4 regions of the Bradyrhizobium sp. USDA 4538 genome follow, and region 2 is predicted to be linked to each of the others. Evidence: predicted binding sites of a transcription regulator. Region 2 holds the regulator's gene; each other region holds the start of a gene.
What was found. Region 2 encodes LexA, which represses DNA repair genes until DNA is damaged. Its sites were predicted from a motif close to TGTTCNNNNTGTGTTCNG; they were not measured.

Region 1 (4,410 bases), 3.4 Mb from region 2:
GCCAGCGCGGTGATGATGCCGATCACGACCAGCGCGGCCATCACCACATAGCCCCACATCCAGGCCGAGGGGCGCGCGAGGCCAGCGGACTCGAAGCCGCTGACGATGAACAGCGCGCCGGCGGTCGAGACCAGCATGCCGACGCGGTAGGCCGCGACATAGGACGCCATGCCGGCGGCCTGCTCGCTTTCGGGCAGGCTTTCGACGCGGAAGGCATCGACCACGATGTCCTGCGTCGACGAGGCGGTTGCGACCAGCAGCGCGGCGAAGGCCGCGAACCATGGCGAGCGCGCCGGATCGGCCATCGCCAGCACCAGGATCGCCGCGATCAGCAACAGCTGCGAGAACAGCAGCCAGCCGCGGCGGCGGCCGAACATCTGCGTGAACAGCGGCACATGCAGCGCGTCGACCAGCGGCGCCCAGAGGAACTTCAGCGTGTAGGGCGTGCCGATCAGCGCCAGCAGCCCGATGGTGCCGAGATCGACCCCGGCCTCCTTCATCCAGACCTGCAGCGTCGAGCCCGACAGCGCCAGCGGCAGCCCCGAGGAGAAGCCCAGCAGCAGCACGATCAGCACCCGCGGCTGCAGGTACACCGCAAAACTGTCGCGCCAGGAGGTGGCGGCGGGGGGATTCTTTTCCGATTGGGTCGCGGTCACTTCGGGCGCGGTCATGCCCCTCTGTTAGCAGATTCGACCGCGGCTGCCTTGGCTCCCTCTCCCCGCTCTATCGCGGGGAGAGGGTTGGGGTGAGGGGCTTTCTCAGCGAATTATGACGGGTGCAATGTGCGGAAGCTCCCCCTCACCCGAAATTCGCGCGAAGCGCGAATTTCGACCTCTCCCCGCAAGCGGGGCGAGGTGACTTCGAGGCTACTCCCCCGCCTGCAGCTTGCGCGGGGCGGGGAACAGGTCGGACGTGCTGGGCTTGACGAAACGGGGGACCTCGATCGGGGTCTCGGACTTGCTGAAGTCGAGTTCCTCGATGCGGCCGGCGCGCTTCTCGATCTTGTCGGCGGAGATCAGGATCTGCCTGACGTCCTCGTTTACCTGGCCGAAATGGGTCTGCAGCTTGAGCACGCGATCGCGCAGGCGGCCGAGGTCGTCGCCGAGATGCATCACCTCGTTGCGGATCTGGTCGGCGGCATCGCGAATGCGGGCGTCCTTCAGGATCTGCTGCATCACCTGGATCGCCAGCATCAAGAGCGACGGCGACACCAGCACGACGCGGGCGCGATAGGCCTTCTGGATCACGTCGTCGAAGCCGTCATGGATCTCGGCATAGACCGATTCCGACGGCACGAACATCAGCGCGGTGTCCTGGGTCTCGCCCGGGATCAGGTACTTCTCCGCGATGTCGCTGACATGCTTCAGCACGTCGGCGCGCAGCCGCTGGCTGGCGAATTTTCGCTCCTCGTCGCTGCGCGCATCGTGCAGCGCGGTCATGGCCTCGAGCGGGAATTTCGCGTCGATGCAGAGCGGGCGCTGGTCGGGCAGAAACACCACGCAGTCCGGCCGCTTGCCCGACGTCAGCGTGTACTGGAACTCGAACGAGCCCTTCGGCATGCCGTCCTGGACGATCGCCTCCATCCGCGCCTGGCCGAAGGCGCCGCGCGATTGCTTGTTGGCGAGCACGTCGCGCAGCGTCGTCACCTGGGTGGTGAGTTCGTTGAGGTTCTTGTGCGCGTGGTCGATGATGCCGAGCCGCTCATGCAGCACGCGCAGCGAATCCATCGTGTTGCGGGTCGATTGCTCCATCGACTGGCCGACCCGGTGGGTCACCGAATCGAGCCGCTCGTTGACGGCCCGGGCCATCTCGGCCTGGCGGCCGGCCAGCGCCTGCGCCATAGTATCAACCTTGGCATCGACCCGCCCGGAGGATTCGCTCTGGGCCCGCAGCATGTCGGCGAGGCGCTCCTCCAGCTCTTCGGCGCGGATGGCCTGGGCCATTGCGAGTTCCGCGCCGCGCCGGCTGGCGCGTGCGATCACCACCGCAATGGCGAACAGCAGGATCAGCGCCAGCGCCCCAAGGCCGATCAATGCGTCGGAGACACGGACGGGAAGGTCGCCAATCGTGAGGAGAATCTCGTTCATGCCGGCAGTTGTAGCCGATTCGCGGCCAGGTGCGAACGAAGAGGGAACGCTTATGGTAAATGCATTCCTGATTTTCACGGTTAATGCGGGGTGAAGAAACGTGGTTAACGTTGTCCTAACGGGTTCCTGAGCGCATTGACCCCATGAAGTCAGCAGCTTAAATCGCCGCCATGGCATTAAGAGAAATCATCATCCTGCCGGACAAGCAGTTGCGGCTGGTGTCGAAACCGATCGAGAAGGTGACGCCGGAGATCCGCAAGCTGGCCGACGACATGCTCGAGACCATGTATGACGCGCCCGGCATTGGGCTCGCGGCGATCCAGGTCGCGCAGCCGCTGCGGCTGATCACCATGGACCTCGCCAAGCGCGACGAGAACGGCGAGACCACGGCGAAGCCGCGCGTCTTCATCAATCCGGAGATCATTGCGCGTTCGGAAGAACTGTCGGTGTACGAAGAGGGCTGCCTGTCGATCCCCGAATATTACGAGGAGGTCGAGCGGCCGGCGCGGGTGCGCGTGCGATTCACCGATCTCGACGGCACGGTGCATGAGGAGGATGCGGAAGGGCTCTACGCCACCTGCATCCAGCACGAAATCGATCATCTCAACGGCGTGCTGTTCGTGGATTATCTGTCGAAACTGAAGCGCGACCGCGTGTTCAAGAAATTCGAGAAGGCCGCCAAGCGCGCGGCGGAGTAGGCGCGGTCGCTTTCCCGGACGCGTCATGGCCGGGCTTGACCCGGCCATCCACGTCTTGCTTCGCTGTCGCCGAAAACGTGGATGCCCGGGGCTTCTTGTGCGAAGACGCGCTTCGCGCTTAAGCACTCCAACTGCTACCGAGCCTGTCTAATGCCTCTCCGCCTGATCTTCATGGGCACGCCCGATTTCGCGGTGCCGACGCTGCTGGAGCTCGTGGCCCATGGCCATGAGGTCGTGGCGGTCTACACCCGCGCGCCGAAGCCGGGCGGGCGACGCGGCCTGCAGCTGGAGCCGACGCCGGTCGAGCAGGAGGCGCGCCGCCTCGGCATTCCCGTGCTGACGCCGAAGACCCTCAAAACGCCGGAAGCACTCGAGGAGTTTCGCGCGCATGACGCAGACGCCGCCGTCGTCGTCGCCTATGGCATGATCCTGCCGCAGGCCATTCTCGACGCGCCGAAGCTCGGCTGCTTCAACCTGCATGCGTCGCTCTTGCCGCGCTGGCGCGGCGCCGCACCGATCAACCGCGCCATCATGGCGGGCGATGCCGAGAGCGGCGTGATGGTGATGAAGATGGATGTCGGCCTCGACACCGGCGACGTCGCGATGGCCGAGCGGTTGCCGATCACGGACAGCATGACGGCATCCGATCTGCACGACGCGCTGGCGCCGCTCGGTGCCGACCTGATGGTGCGCGCGATGGCGGCGCTCGGGCGCGGCGGCTTGCAACTGACGAAGCAGAGCGCGGACGGCGTCACCTATGCGGCCAAGATCGAGAAGGCCGAGGCGCGGATCGACTGGACACAGCCGGCGCATATGGTGCTGCGGCACATTCACGGGCTCTCGCCGTTTCCCGGCGCCTGGTGCGAGCTTGCCGGCGAAGGCGAGCCGGTGCGGCTGAAAATCCTGCGCTGCGAGCAGGCGAAAGGCTCGGGCGCACCGGGCGCTGTGCTCGACGACAATTTCGCGATCGCCTGCGGCGACGGCGCGATCCGGATCCTCGAACTGCAGCGCGCCGGCAAGGCGCCGATGAAGGCGGCGGACTTCTTGCGCGGCACGCCGCTGAAGCCGCCTGCGCGGCTCAGCTGATGCCGCGCTACAAGCTCACCATCGAGTATGACGGCACGCCGTTCTCCGGCTGGCAGATCCAGGACACCGCGCCGACCGTGCAGGGCGCGCTGGAGACGGCGGTCAAGGCGATCTGCGGCGAGGACGTGCGCGTCCATGGCGCCGGGCGTACCGATGCCGGCGTGCATGCGCGCGGCCAGGTCGCGCATTGCGACATCGCCAAGCATTTTCCGCCCGGCCGCTTCCGCGACGGGCTGAACGCGCATCTGCGGCCCAATCCGATCGGCGTGCTCGCAGCTGACATCGTGCCCGACGATTTCGAGGCGCGGTTCTCGGCGACCAGGCGGCACTATCTCTATCGCATCACCAACACCCGCGCGAACCTCGCGCTCGACATCGGCCGGGTCTGGCGCGTGCCGCGCGCGCTCGATGCTGACGCGATGCACGCCGCCGCGCAGCGCCTGCTCGGCAAGCACGATTTCACCACCTTCCGCGACACCGAGTGCCAGGCCAAGTCGCCGGAGAAGACGCTCGATCAGCTCGACGTCACCCGCGAGGGC
Region 2 (4,410 bases):
TTGAACATTAAGAATTGAGGAGCTCTGAGCGTGGCCCTGATGCCGGTTGCCGATGCCCTGTCCGCCGTCCTCGCCGGCGCCGAACCGCTGCCGGAGGAGATGGTCGCGCTCGATGCCGCCTACCACCGCACGCTTGCGCACGACCTCGCGGCGCTCCGCACCCAGCCGCCGCAGCCGATGTCGGCGATGGACGGCTATGCGGTGCGCGCCGCCGATGCGGCTGATCTAAAGGCCCGGCTCAAGGTGATCGGCGAAGTCGCCGCCGGCCGGCCGTTCGAGCGGACGGTCGGCGCCGGCGAGGCGGTGCGGATCTTCACCGGCGGCGTGATCCCCAATGGCGCCGACGCGGTGATCATCCAGGAGGACACCGCCGTCGACGGCGACCACATCACGATCACGGAGGCCGCCAGCGTCGGGCGGCACATCCGCCCGGCTGGGGTCGACTTCCGTGAGGGCGAGGTGCTGCTCGCCGGCGGCAGCCGCCTGTCCGACCGCGCGCTGTCGCTGGCGGCCGCCATGAACTATCCGGAACTTGCGGTGCGCCGCCGCCCGAAGGTCGCGGTGCTGGCGACCGGCGACGAGCTGGTGATGCCGGGCTCGCAGCCCGGTCCCGGCCAGATCGTCTATTCCAACGGCTACGCGCTGCGAGCGCTGGCGCGCGCCGAAGGCGCCGAGACCGTCGACCTCGGCGTTGCCGCCGACACGGTAGAGGCGACCACGGCGGGCATCCGCCGGGCACGCGAGGCCGGCGCCGATGTCCTCATCACGACAGGCGGCGCCTCGGTCGGCGACCACGATCTCGTCAAGCGGTCGCTGGAAGCCGAGGGCGTCGAGATGGCGTTCTGGCGGATTGCGATGCGGCCCGGCAAGCCGATGATGCATGGCCGGCTCGGCGCGATGCGGGTGATCGGTCTGCCCGGCAATCCGGTGTCGTCCTATGTCTGCGCCTTCCTGTTCCTGGTGCCGTTGATTCGGGCGCTGAGCGGCCGGAAAGTGATTCATCATCGCCGCGCGAGCGCCCTGCTCGGCCGCGACCTCGCAGCCAACGACCAGCGCGAGGACTATCTGCGTGCGCGTCTCGAAGCGCGCGAGGACGGCACGCTGATCGCAACGCCGGTGACGCAGCAGGACTCGTCGCTGCTCGGGAATCTCGCTGCGGCACGGGCACTTCTCGTGCGCCCGCCGTTCGCGGCGGCGGCCGTCGAAGGCAGCGAATGCGAGATCCTGACACTGCCCGAATAGGGTTTTCGCGCCCCGCCGATTGTGCGTTGCCCGACACGTTCACCGGAAATTAAGTGGTTGCGGAACACATATCGAACATATAGTGTCCGTTCATGATTTGTTTCGAGTACTGGTGTCTACAATCGGGAAGCCGCGTGGAAGCAGGTGCATCGAGCACATGCTCCTGAGGTCAGGCCCGGCCTGCAGGCCCCACCAGAAGAGTCTCGGAATCGAACGACGCTATCAACCGGGGGAATACTCGAGATGCTCACGCGCAAACAGTACGAACTACTGCGTTTCATCAATGAACGTCTGAAAGAGGCCGGCGTACCGCCCTCCTTCGACGAGATGAAGGATGCGCTCGACCTGCGCTCGAAGTCCGGTATCCACCGCCTGATCACTGCGCTGGAGGAGCGCGGCTTCATCCGCCGCCTGCCGAACCGCGCCCGCGCCATCGAGGTCATCAAGCTGCCCGAACTCTCGGCCGGCGGCGGCAACGGCCGCCGCGGCTTCACGCCCAGCGTCATCGAAGGCACCCTCGGCCGGCGCGCCAGCACGCCGCCGATTGCCGAGGACGACGGCAACCGTCCGGTCGCGGTCCCCGTGATGGGCCGGATCGCCGCCGGTACGCCGATCGAGGCGCTGCAGACCCGCAGCCACACCATCAGCGTGCCGCCCGACATGCTCGGTGCCGGCGAGCACTATGCGCTCGAGGTGCGCGGCGACTCGATGGTCGATGCCGGCATCCTCGACGGCGACATGGCGCTGATCCAGCGCAACGACGTCGCCAATACCGGCGACATCGTGGTGGCGCTGATCGACGAGGAGGAAGCCACCCTGAAGCGCTTCCGCCGCCGCGGCGCATCGATCGCGCTCGAGCCGGCCAACACCGCCTATGAAGTGCGCATCCTGCCGCCGAACCGGGTCCGCATCCAGGGCAAGCTGATCGGCCTTTATCGCAAATACTGAATTGCAAATACTTGCGGCGGCCGGGAACGAGCAACACGTCGGATCGTTCCTTGCATGATAGTGTAGCGTACGGCCTGCCCGATGCGCTCCGATACCTCTCGCGCAGCGTCGCGTGTTTGTGATCGGAGCGATCTCGGACCAGTCGTACAATCGCCCAGAAACGAGCAGACGCTCGTTCGCTATCGTCCACTCTGGTAGAGGCCCTAATGCCTCAAGGAGAGGCACGGGTCGCTACCTCGAAATGAGGAGCCATCCGATGTGTGACTATAGTCTGCACGCCGTGGCATCGCGCCCCGCCATTGTCGGAGAGACGCTGATCACGACGACGTTCCGCGGCACGTCGACCCGCGGCTTTGCTTCGGAGAATGACCCCACTGTCGCGGTCTGCATGCTGCCGGGCACCGAGCTCGCTTTCGCCGAGAACGTTCGCTACGACAGCCGCTGGATCTGGACCAAGACGCTGAACTATCGCGTCGGCGTGTTCAACGAAGTCGAGCCCGACGTGCCTGATCGGCATCATGACGCGGTCGAATTCCCCGACGGCAGCCATGTGCTGGTGACCCAGCTGGTCGAGGGACAGCGCGTTAGCGTGCTGCAATTGCCGGCGCTGCATCCGCCGGTCGAGCAGAAGCCGAAGGTTGTGGAGCGGCGGCCCTCCGCATTCGCAACGCTGTTTTTGGGTTGAGCGCATCGTCGCCGCGGAATGAGCTGTTCGGCGGCGGATGACCTAAGCAATTTCGGGCGACCCCGGACTCCCGCTTCCGGGGCGCAGAAGGAGATTTGCGTCGGCCGGCGCCTTGGCGCATCATCGGGCACGGAGGACGTGCGCGGTGGTCGATAAGGTCACATGGCAAAAGGCTGGACGCGTCACGGAACCGGGCCGCTACATGTTCCGGTTCGGTTGGCTGACGGTAACGGCCGACGACCTGAAAGTCTGGGAGCAATTTCCCGAGGCTTCCTTCACCCTCGTCAAGAAGCCCGACGCCGGCCCCGACTCCGACGAATACCATCTCGGCCTGTTCGAGCTGCCGAGCGGCCCCTCGCCGGACCACGGCTAATCATCGCCCTGCAGATCGGTCTCGGCCGGCGTCGCATCCACCGCAGGCCGCGGCGCGGCGGCGGGCGCGCGCAGCGTCGTTTCGCTCTCGCCGTCGCCGGGAACTGCCGGCGACCACGGCCGGTCGATCCCGCCGGGCTTGACCGCATCGACGGCGTAGCCGTCCCTGATCCTTCGCAGCACCAGCGCGCCGTGGCGGCGCAGCCGCTCGGCATCGATCACCGATGCCGCGCAGCCCTGCGGCGCCGGCCGCGCCGTCACGATCAGGGCTGCGCGCTCGCAGTCGTCCGCCAGCGCCTCCGGCCGGGTCGCCAGCGCGACGAAGACGCCGCCGGGTCCCTGGGTCACGCAGCCGCCGGCATCGCACGAGACGCCCTCGCCGAGCGACGCATCGGTGGCGGTGCGCGCGTCGGCGTCCGCCGCCAGCCACTCCTTGACCAAAAATGCATCCTTGGCGCTGTGCATCAGATGCAGCCACCCGTCACCGCCACGCACCGCGACGTTGCGGCCGTCGCCCGAGATCAGCACGTCCGGCTGCGGCACCCTGAGCGCCCAGACCGAGGCCACCAGCAGCAGCACCGCGCCTGACCAGCGCAGCGGCGTGCGCAGCAGCCCGAGCAGGATGATGCCGGCGCTCGCTGCGATCAGCGGCCCGATGCCGAACGCCGCCATGCGGCCGACCGCGCCCGGGAGTGCGGCGACCCATTGCGTCACCAGGATCATCCAGTCGATGCCAAGACCCATGATCGCCCAGAACAGTCCGTCGAAGCCGACCGGCATGGCGACGAGCCCGAGCAGGCCGGCCGGCATCACGACCGCCGAGACGACAGGCATCGCCGCAAGGTTCGCAAGCAGCCCGTAGGGCGTCACGCGGTGGAAATGGAATGCGGCATAGGGCGTCGTCGCCAGCCCCGCCACCAGCGAGGCCAGCATCAGGCATCGTGAGCTCGCGCCCGCCCCACAGCGCGACGCGCGCGGTCGCCGAATGGTCGGGCGACGCCAGCAGGTTCGGCAGCCCGATCTGCACCAGCGCCACCAGCCCGAGCGTCGCGGCGAACGACATCTGGAAACTGGGATGCACCAGCGCCTCCGGCGCGATCGCGAGCACGATCAGCGCCGCCACCGCCAGCGTCCGGAAGGTGATCGCGCGGCGGTCGACGATC
Region 3 (4,410 bases), 4.0 Mb from region 2:
GTTGCGGTAATCGACGCCGAACAGCGTCGTGTGGCTCAGCAGGCCGGTGACGAACTTGCCCTGCAGCTGGTTGTCGACCGCGAAGGAACCGATCGTCGAGCTGCCGCCGGCGCCGCCGCGCGACAGCAGGCCCGCAGCCTCGTCGGTGGCCGACGCATAGCCGGTGCCGTAGAAGCTCTTCTGCTCGTTGTGCATCCACGAATAGCGCAGGTTCTGGCGGAAGGTCAGCGCCTCGTTGAAGTCGTGCGACAGCATGTAGCCGACCGAGGACTGCTCGGTGTCGAACTGGTTGAAGCCGGGCTCGCCGACGAAGCGCGTGTTCGGAATGTAGTGGCCGTTATTGGCCCAGACGGTGCCGGACGGCGGCAGGAATTGCAGGCCCCAGCCGGTGCGTTCCTTCTGGTAGTTCGCGAGGAAAGTGATCGTGGTGTCCTCGTTCGGCTTCACGGTGACGGCGGGCGCGATGAAGACGCGATTGTCCTTGGTGTAGTCGACCTGGGTCTCACCATCGCGCGCGACGCCGGTCAGGCGCCACAGCACCGTTCCTTCCTTGTTGGCGCGGCCGCCGATATCGAACTCGCCCTGATAGCGGTTGAAGCTGCCGCCGGACAGCGACACTTCGCCGAACTCGCGCGCGGTCGGCAGCTTGCTGACATAGTTGAGGATGCCGCCGGTGCCGCTGCCGCCGAACATCGCGGAGGACGGCCCCTTCAGGACCTCGAGGCGCTCGGCGCCGTACGGATCGAGCCCGAGGAAGTGCACATAGTTGCTGCTCGGCAGCCGCAGGCCGTCGAGATAGAGGCCCGGCATCGTCATGTCGAAGCCGCGGATCTGCAGGCCGCCGAAGCGGGTGTCCGAGCCGCCATTCACGTCGCCGCTGACGCCTGCGGTGTAGCGCAATGCCGCGCCCACCGATTCCGCACCCTGGTTCCTGATCTGGTCCGTCGTGACGACCGAGATCGATTGCGGGATTTCGATCAGCGGCGTGTCGGTCTTGGTCGCCGTGCCCGAACGCGTGGCAACGAACCCGTCCACTGGACCGCCGGCTCGCTCGCCGGCGCCGGCACCGGATCGTGCCGCCGCTGGCGGCGTCGCCTGCTGGGATCGAGCCACGCGGTTGGCGCGGCTTGCGCGTGCGGCCACCGGACGACGAACCGGTTTTGCATTCGCAGTGATCGCGCGCTGCTGAGGCGCGTCCACGCTCACCGGCGGCAGTTCCGATTGCGCGTCGGCGCGTTCGGTCGTGACTCCTGCGGCAAGGACGGCGGCGGTACACAGACCGATCGTTCGCAGCGCTGGATGTTGACGGGTGGAATGCGAAGCAAGTCGATCGATCACGCGAAGGCGCCCCTGATGTCAGCCTGGATGGATTTGTGATCCGGCTCTACAGCGCGGGGCTCGCGAGTACAGACCTCGGCAGTTGGAATAGATCGAGACTGCGCGCGCGATCAGTGTGCGATCGCTGAAACAGCGGGGAAATCGACGACGCGCTGCGACAATAAGCGCGCGATGCTCATCGAGCTGGAATGATTCTTGAAAATGATTCCTGCAGTTGTCGACGATGCGAGCTGTGTTCGATCGCGCGAGGCGCGCGTCATCGCGCGCGACGCCCGACGCCTCCGCACCGGCCGGAAGCGGATGCGCCGCGCGGTGAATTGGTACCGGGCGACCAGCCCTCGGTGTCGCGAACGTTCCTGTAATGTTCTTGCACTTGTCGCCCGGTTCCGCTACCTTCGATTGCGGAAGATAGGGGCAGCATGGTTCAGCGCGTTTCCACCGTCGCATTCGAGGGGATCGAGGCCCGCGCGGTCGACGTGCAGGTCCAGGTTGCGCCGGGATTGCCTGCATTCGCGATCGTCGGCCTGCCCGACAAGGCGGTGTCGGAAGCCCGCGAACGCGTGCGTTCGGCGCTGATCGCCTCCGGCCTCGCGCTTCCCGCCCGCCGCATCACCGTCAACCTCGCACCCGCCGACCTGCCCAAGGAGGGCAGCCATTACGACCTGCCGATCGCGCTCGGCCTGATGGCGGCGATCGGCGCGATCCCGCCGGATGCGCTGAACGGCTTCACCGTGCTCGGCGAGCTCGGGCTCGACGGCTCGCTCGCGCCGGTGGCGGGCGTGCTGCCCGCGGCAATCGGCGCCAATTCGCGCGACGAGGGATTGATCTGCCCGGCCGCCTGCGGTTCGGAAGCCGCCTGGGCCAGTCCGGACATCCAGATCATCGCGGCACACTCGCTGATCCAGATCGCCAACCACTTCAAGGGCACGCAGGTGCTGTCACGCCCGCAGCCGAAGGTGCATGAGCGCGAGGAAGCGCTTCTGGACCTGCGCGACATCAAGGGCCAGGAGAGCGCGAAACGCGCGCTCGAGATCGCCGCCGCCGGCGGGCATCATCTGCTGATGATCGGCTCGCCCGGCGCCGGCAAATCGATGCTGGCGGCGCGACTGCCCTCGATCCTGCCGCCGCTGTCGCCGTCCGAGCTGCTCGAAGTCTCGATGATCGCCTCGGTTGCCGGCGAGATCCGCGACGGCGCCTTGACCGCGCGACGCCCGTTCCGCAGCCCGCATCATTCCGCCAGCATGGCCGCGCTGACCGGCGGCGGCATGCGCGCCAAGCCGGGCGAGATCTCGCTGGCGCATCAGGGCGTGCTGTTCCTCGACGAATTGCCGGAGTTCGATCCGCGCGTGCTGGATTCGCTGCGCCAGCCGCTGGAGAACGGCGAGGTTTCGGTGAGCCGGGCCAACCACCGCGTCACCTATCCGGCGCGCTTCATGCTGGTCGCGGCCATGAACCCGTGCCGTTGCGGCCACGCCTATGAGCCCGGCTATTCCTGCAAGCGCGGCCGGCTCGACCGCTGCACCGCCGACTACCAGATGCGGATCTCCGGTCCGCTGATGGATCGCATCGACCTGCGGATCGAGGTGCCCGCCGTCACCGCGGCGGATCTGATCCTGCCGCCGCCGGCGGAGGGCTCGGCCGAGGTTGCCGCCCGCGTCGCGGCCGCGCGCGACATCCAGCTCGCGCGCTACGCGGCGGCCGGCATGCCGCACGTCCGCACCAATGCGGAAGCGCCGAGCTCGCTGCTCGAGACCATCGCGCAGCCCGACGCGCATGGGCAGAAGCTGCTGCGCGAGGCGGCCGACAACATGCACCTCACCGCGCGCGGCTATCACCGCGTGCTGCGGGTGGCGCGCACGCTTGCCGATCTCGACGGCGCCGAGACGATCGGCCGGCTGCATCTCGCCGAAGCGCTGTCCTATCGTGCATTGGCCGACGATTTGCGTCGCGCCGCGTGATCTCCGCCGCTTTCCGCCCGGTGCCCGCCGCGTCAACGTGACAGTAACCACTCTCATTTACGCTCCGCAAACCATAAGCACCGCGATCGGCGGCAAGCTTGGGTCGAGCGAGTTGTGTCATGTTGCGTTTGAAGATTCTGACCTCGGTGGTCCCCCTTGCCGTGGCCGCGGTCCTTGCCCGCGCCGAATTCCTGCCGGGCCCGCGGCCCTGCATCGAGGTGGGCGGCGCCACGATGCAGATCGCATCGATCCCCTGGCTGGCGCAGCTTCACGTCAACTTCACTGACGACCCCAGCCAGGCCACCGTCCGGGTCCAGATCGCCGACAGCGCCGACGCCGCCGACTTCACCGTGATCGACGACATCGACGACGCCGAGGCCGGCGCCTGCGAGAGCAGCGCGACGGCGCAGCTGATCGGGATTTCCGGCGATGCCTCGGCAACCGGCCCCGTCATCTATCTGACGCGTGATGCTGGCCCGTCCGACTATCGTGTCTTCGTGCAGTCGAAGACGTTCTCAGCGCGGGATGCCGCGGCCCTGATCGTCAGCGCCCGCGGTGGACACCGCCGCCTTGAAGCCGCAACGCCCGAACCTGACAAGCGCGTCCCGAACCGGGTCATGGCGGAATTAACCTCCCGCTAACCTTGTTCTGAGGGCAGCGCGAAATGGCCACCAATTTCAAGCACTTTGCAAGCTGGCCGACGCATCGTCAGCGCCAGATCAAGCTGTCTTAGGGTCATCATTGATGGGGCGTTTCTTCCGGATCAAGTTGCGCCTTCGCCGCTTCCTCCGGCGCCATTCCTGGCTCGCGACGATCGTGCGCTCGTTCACGATCTTCTCTGTCGCGTTCGGCAGCGCCTTCGGGTTCATTTCGGGCGCGCTCTCGCAACAGAGCGGCTACGATCCCAATGCATTCGCGATCGGGGTCAGCTTCCTGTTCGCGATCGCCTGCCTTTGGATCGTGACGCTCGGCATCCGCCTGCGGCTGATGCGCAAGCGGCTGCGTACCATCGCCATGCACAATGAAGCGATGGCCGACCGCAACTGGGAACTGCAGGAGGCCGAGCAGCGCGCCTCCACCCTGTTCGAGGCGCAAGACGATCTGATCGTGCTGC
Region 4 (4,410 bases), 990 kb from region 2:
GCCCTTCGCAAATAGAGAGATGGCGGCCCGCGACATGTTGGTCCTGTCGGCGATGTCTGACAGGCTCACAAGATAGTCCGGCTCAATGTGCTCAACGACCGCGCCAGTCTTTTGTACGTCCACAATGGCTGAGACAAGGGCGTGGATAAAATTCCGAGCCTCGCGCTCGAACTCAACAAGAATGCGGCCCTTCACAAATGCAATAGTGGCGTCGTCGCATCCAGCTTCGAAAAACTTATCCTCGAAATCAGGAGAGTTTGGATCGAGACCCGAAGCGATGATGGTGAACTCATACTTTTTCATCTTCATCTCCCGCACGTACAACGATCAACTGATCTCTTCAAAGACCTTGCATGCCCCTCTGCATTTTTTGGAGTTGACCAAATACTGACTTGGCATCCTTCGCGTGTATGATGGGCGCAATACATTCGGCCCCACGCGTGCCCATTAGAGATTGTAACCGTCCAACCTGCTGCTTCTGCATATTGAACGGCCCCCTCGATTTCCTTGTTTGGATGCCTTGGCCTACCGGCCATCGACACACCCAGAACTTAGGCATGTGTAAACAGTTGTCAACACCTAAATGTTCCTGAAAAATTACGGTTTCTTCAATAGTTAATGAGTTGTGTTCAATTCGTCACACAACTCCAATCTAGCTTTGGCCTTTGCCCCCATCAATTACCCGGAAGTTCCGCTGTACGCGAACCGGCCGGTTGGGCTCCAACGGCAGCACGGCGTCCAGCAAATCACCAATCGTCCAGACCCGCTCAGCAATGCCCAGCGCGACCGCCGGCGTGGTCCGCAGTGCCTCATGTACGCGGCACAGATTGTAGTGGGCCACGTACAGGCTCACCGTTGCGGCATGGTGAACCATGTCTATTATCCACTTGCTCAGAGCAGCGGGAAAATCTTCGAACTTCTCAAGGCGCATAAGACGCGCGGAGGAGATCGAGCGAAGAAGCTATTTCAGTTTTTGAATATCATCGGAGCGCGCGCGCTGGGCAGGCACCTAGGGCGAGTGCTGGAAATGGCAGAGTCCTCCGAGGATAAACAGGAATACGAAAACAAAATCGCCAAACGATTTGGTTTCGAACATCAGCTTGAGTTGCCAATCCCGTTGCCGCCTGATGCACCGAAAGAGGCCGCCAACTGAGGCGGCCTCCGTTTTTCACATCAATAGGACGATAGCCACTATTGCGATGGGGCTCAGCCCGAGCGCCACAATGAGCGCATTGAAAGGTAGGTCACTGCCCATGACACAACCCCTGCGGTTGGGGTTGAAATCCTATTCCTGAATGCCGGATAGCCGCTAGTGCAATTTGTGCCACGGCAACGCGCCATGGGGTGGTAAAATGCCTGGTTCTCGGAGCATACTAGCCTTTATGAGACAGTGGCTAAAAACGGCGCTGATGGTTCTCGGCTTATGCGCAGGCTGGATGGTCGTCGGTTTACTGACCGTCGATGACGACGACGAATTCCGCCAAGTCATTGCGATTTACAAACCGCGCTAACAGACGCCGGCTGTTCCGCTCGTTGAGCTAAATCAAGAACAGATAGCGTCCCACGGAAATTGATGGAGCCAGAACATCCAATGGCGCTCTCGGTAGTCCTACTGAGAACAACCGCCAAGCTACGGTTTCCGTTCGCTTAATCCGAACTAGGACACTCTGAAATTCAATTTAGGACACGGGGGCTTAAATACGGACAGCACCGGTCTGGCTCGAAGAACATATTGCGAACATAGAACAAACGTGGTACGTAGGTTCCCATCAACAATGCATTCCGCCTGATCTCATCGCCCGTTTGTCCCGCTAGCGAATCCCCGCAATAAGGAGCACATCCCAAATGTCCGCCACTGCACTGCGTATCGTCGAAGGATCCTCCATGGACAAGTCCAAGGCCCTCTCAGCCGCGCTCTCCCAGATCGAGCGCCAGTTCGGCAAGGGCTCGGTGATGAAGCTCGGCAAGAACGACCGTTCGATGGATGTCGAGACGGTGTCGTCGGGATCACTCGGGCTCGATATCGCGCTCGGCGTCGGCGGTCTGCCGAAGGGACGCGTCGTTGAGATCTACGGGCCGGAATCCTCGGGCAAGACCACGCTGGCGCTGCACACCGTGGCGGAAGGGCAGAAGAAGGGCGGCATCTGCGCCTTCATCGACGCCGAACACGCGCTCGACCCGGTCTATGCACGCAAGCTCGGCGTCAACATCGATGAGCTCTTGATCTCGCAGCCGGACACCGGCGAACAGGCGCTGGAAATCTGCGACACGTTGGTGCGTTCCGGCGCAGTCGACGTGCTGGTGGTCGATTCGGTTGCGGCGCTGGTGCCGAAGGCCGAGCTCGAGGGCGAGATGGGCGATGCGCTGCCGGGCCTGCAGGCCCGCCTGATGAGCCAGGCGCTGCGCAAGCTGACCGCCTCGATCAACAAGTCCCATACCATGGTGATCTTCATCAACCAGATCCGCATGAAGATCGGCGTGATGTACGGCTCGCCGGAGACCACCACCGGCGGCAACGCGCTGAAGTTTTATGCCTCGGTTCGTCTCGACATCCGCCGCATCGGCGCGATCAAGGAGCGCGACGAAGTCGTCGGCAACACCACCCGCGTCAAGGTGGTGAAGAACAAGCTGGCGCCGCCCTTCAAGCAGGTCGAGTTCGACATCATGTATGGCGAGGGCGTTTCCAAGATGGGCGAGATCCTCGACCTCGGCGTCAAGGCCGGCATCGTCGAGAAGTCCGGCGCCTGGTTCTCCTATGACAGCCAGCGGCTCGGCCAGGGTCGCGAGAATTCCAAGGCGTTCCTGAAGTCGAATCCCGACATCACCGCCAAGATCGAAGCCGCGATCCGGCAGAACTCCGGCCTGATCTCCGAGCAGATCCTCGCCGGCACGCCCGAGCGCGACGCCGAGGGCGAGGAGCCGACGGAAGAGTAAGCCTCCAGCATGATCCGGAAAAGTGCGAAGCGGTTTTCCCTCGCGACAAACGCGAAGCGTTTGCGCGGAGATCATGCTCAAGCGATCACATGACTTCCCTGCAAGCGGGCGCTGAGGACGTTGAGTTGCCGACGTCCTCGGCGCCCGTTTGGTTTTGTGTGTCTTTTGTAAAGCAGTTGATCCTCAGCTTGCGGTGCTGATGCCATCCCGCGTAGCCGGAGAGCATCGTGACAAGTCTGATCCTGGCGACAAGTGAACTCGCGAGCTATCGCCTGAGGCAGGCGGGAAGGGCGGACATCGTCGTCGGGTTGAGGCCGCGCTTCGTTTGGGGGAAAATGCCCTCGTCGGATGACCTCACGACCCTGCTGGAACCGCGTTCCGCAAAGCACGTCGATTTCGACACGCACTGGCTCGACTTCGCCAGTTCAAGATGGACCGGCTCGATCGGTCGGGACATTGGGCTTGTCGAGTTGTGCGAGCGTTGCGATAGCGTCGAGCTATGGGCTGATCCCCAGCCGAATGACCAGTTGGTGCTGGCCTGGTTGCTCGACGTGCTCCGCCCGCACCGCCACATCGTAGCGAAGCTCAAGCTGGTCCAGACCGATGTCGAGATCGGCAGGTACCGAGGCGAGAGCTTGGCGAAATGGCGATTGCCTGCACTTGCGGTGACCGATGATCGGCTGGAATTGGCCGGTCGCGCCTGGACTGCCTATCGCGCTCCGACGCCCGAGCCCTGTTTCGACCTTCTCATGCAGGATCTGTCGGCCATCCCGCAGCTCCGCGCGGCACTGATTGCGTTGCTCGAGGAGCTACCCGGGCAAGACACCGGCCTCGGCGCGTCCGAACTGCGGATGCTGGATCTCGTCGCCGACGGCGAGACAAGCCCACAGGTCCTTTCAAGCGAGCTGAACAGGGAACGCGGCGTGTTCGATTTTCAGGAAGCGGAGCTGATCCTGGACCGGCTCGCCTATTGTCCATCACCGGTCCTGACCGGATTCCCCGCGGAGATCGAAGCGCCCGACGATCTGAAGGCCCGAAACAACCGACTCCTGCACAGTCGGCTGTCGCTCACCGATTTCGGCCAGGAAGTGTCGGATCGCGAGCTCGACTTCAGCCAATACAACACGATCCATCGCTGGTGGGGCGGCACCGAACTGACCAATGAGCGTCTGTGGCGCTGGGACGCCGAGAGCCGAGCCTTGGTTGCCCCGTAAGCCTGATCCGCACAACGTGTGTACGCAATCAGCCTATGCCTATGCCAGCGTCTTCTCCCGGCTTGCGATCAGTGCCCGCAAATCCTCGGCCACCGCGACCGACTGATGGGTCTTCTGATCGGTCGCGACCCAGATGATCTCGCCGGTGGCGCGCAGTTCATCGGAGCCCTTGGCGAAGATCGCGAGCGCAAGATTGATCGAGGAGCGGCCGATCCGCGCGACGCGGACGCAGACCTCGATGTCCTCGTCGAACCGGATCGGC

Region 1: the regulator LexA is predicted to act here: its motif matches at 2,119-2,136, upstream of J2R78_RS19575 (DNA recombination protein RmuC).
Region 3: the regulator LexA is predicted to act here: its motif matches at 1,690-1,707, upstream of J2R78_RS16855 (YifB family Mg chelatase-like AAA ATPase).
Region 4: the regulator LexA is predicted to act here: its motif matches at 1,724-1,741, upstream of recA (recombinase RecA).

What each region holds. Positions count from the first base shown of each region.
Region 1 covers NZ_JALJZE010000001.1:4,353,940-4,358,349, forward strand. The annotation lists gene J2R78_RS19570 (MFS transporter) at 1-671, opposite strand, end outside; gene J2R78_RS19575 (DNA recombination protein RmuC) at 867-2,087, opposite strand; gene def (peptide deformylase) at 2,258-2,785, shown strand; gene fmt (methionyl-tRNA formyltransferase) at 2,936-3,871, shown strand; gene truA (tRNA pseudouridine(38-40) synthase TruA) at 3,871-4,410, shown strand, end outside.
Region 2 covers NZ_JALJZE010000001.1:7,715,741-7,720,150, reverse strand. The annotation lists gene J2R78_RS35460 (HAD family phosphatase) at 1-4, shown strand, start outside; gene glp (gephyrin-like molybdotransferase Glp) at 31-1,242, shown strand; gene lexA (transcriptional repressor LexA) at 1,486-2,190, shown strand; gene J2R78_RS35445 (hypothetical protein) at 2,447-2,875, shown strand; gene J2R78_RS35440 (hypothetical protein) at 3,021-3,248, shown strand; partial or broken gene J2R78_RS35435 (ComEC/Rec2 family competence protein) at 3,245-4,410, opposite strand, start outside.
Region 3 covers NZ_JALJZE010000001.1:3,744,838-3,749,247, reverse strand. The annotation lists gene J2R78_RS16860 (TonB-dependent siderophore receptor) at 1-1,035, opposite strand, end outside; gene J2R78_RS16855 (YifB family Mg chelatase-like AAA ATPase) at 1,758-3,296, shown strand; gene J2R78_RS16850 (hypothetical protein) at 3,416-3,937, shown strand; gene J2R78_RS16845 (PAS domain-containing hybrid sensor histidine kinase/response regulator) at 4,041-4,410, shown strand, end outside.
Region 4 covers NZ_JALJZE010000001.1:6,721,836-6,726,245, forward strand. The annotation lists gene J2R78_RS30560 (hypothetical protein) at 1-303, opposite strand, end outside; gene J2R78_RS30565 (hypothetical protein) at 653-874, opposite strand; gene J2R78_RS30570 (hypothetical protein) at 863-1,153, shown strand; gene recA (recombinase RecA) at 1,846-2,934, shown strand; gene J2R78_RS30580 (hypothetical protein) at 3,162-4,148, shown strand; gene J2R78_RS30585 (thioesterase family protein) at 4,188-4,410, opposite strand, start outside.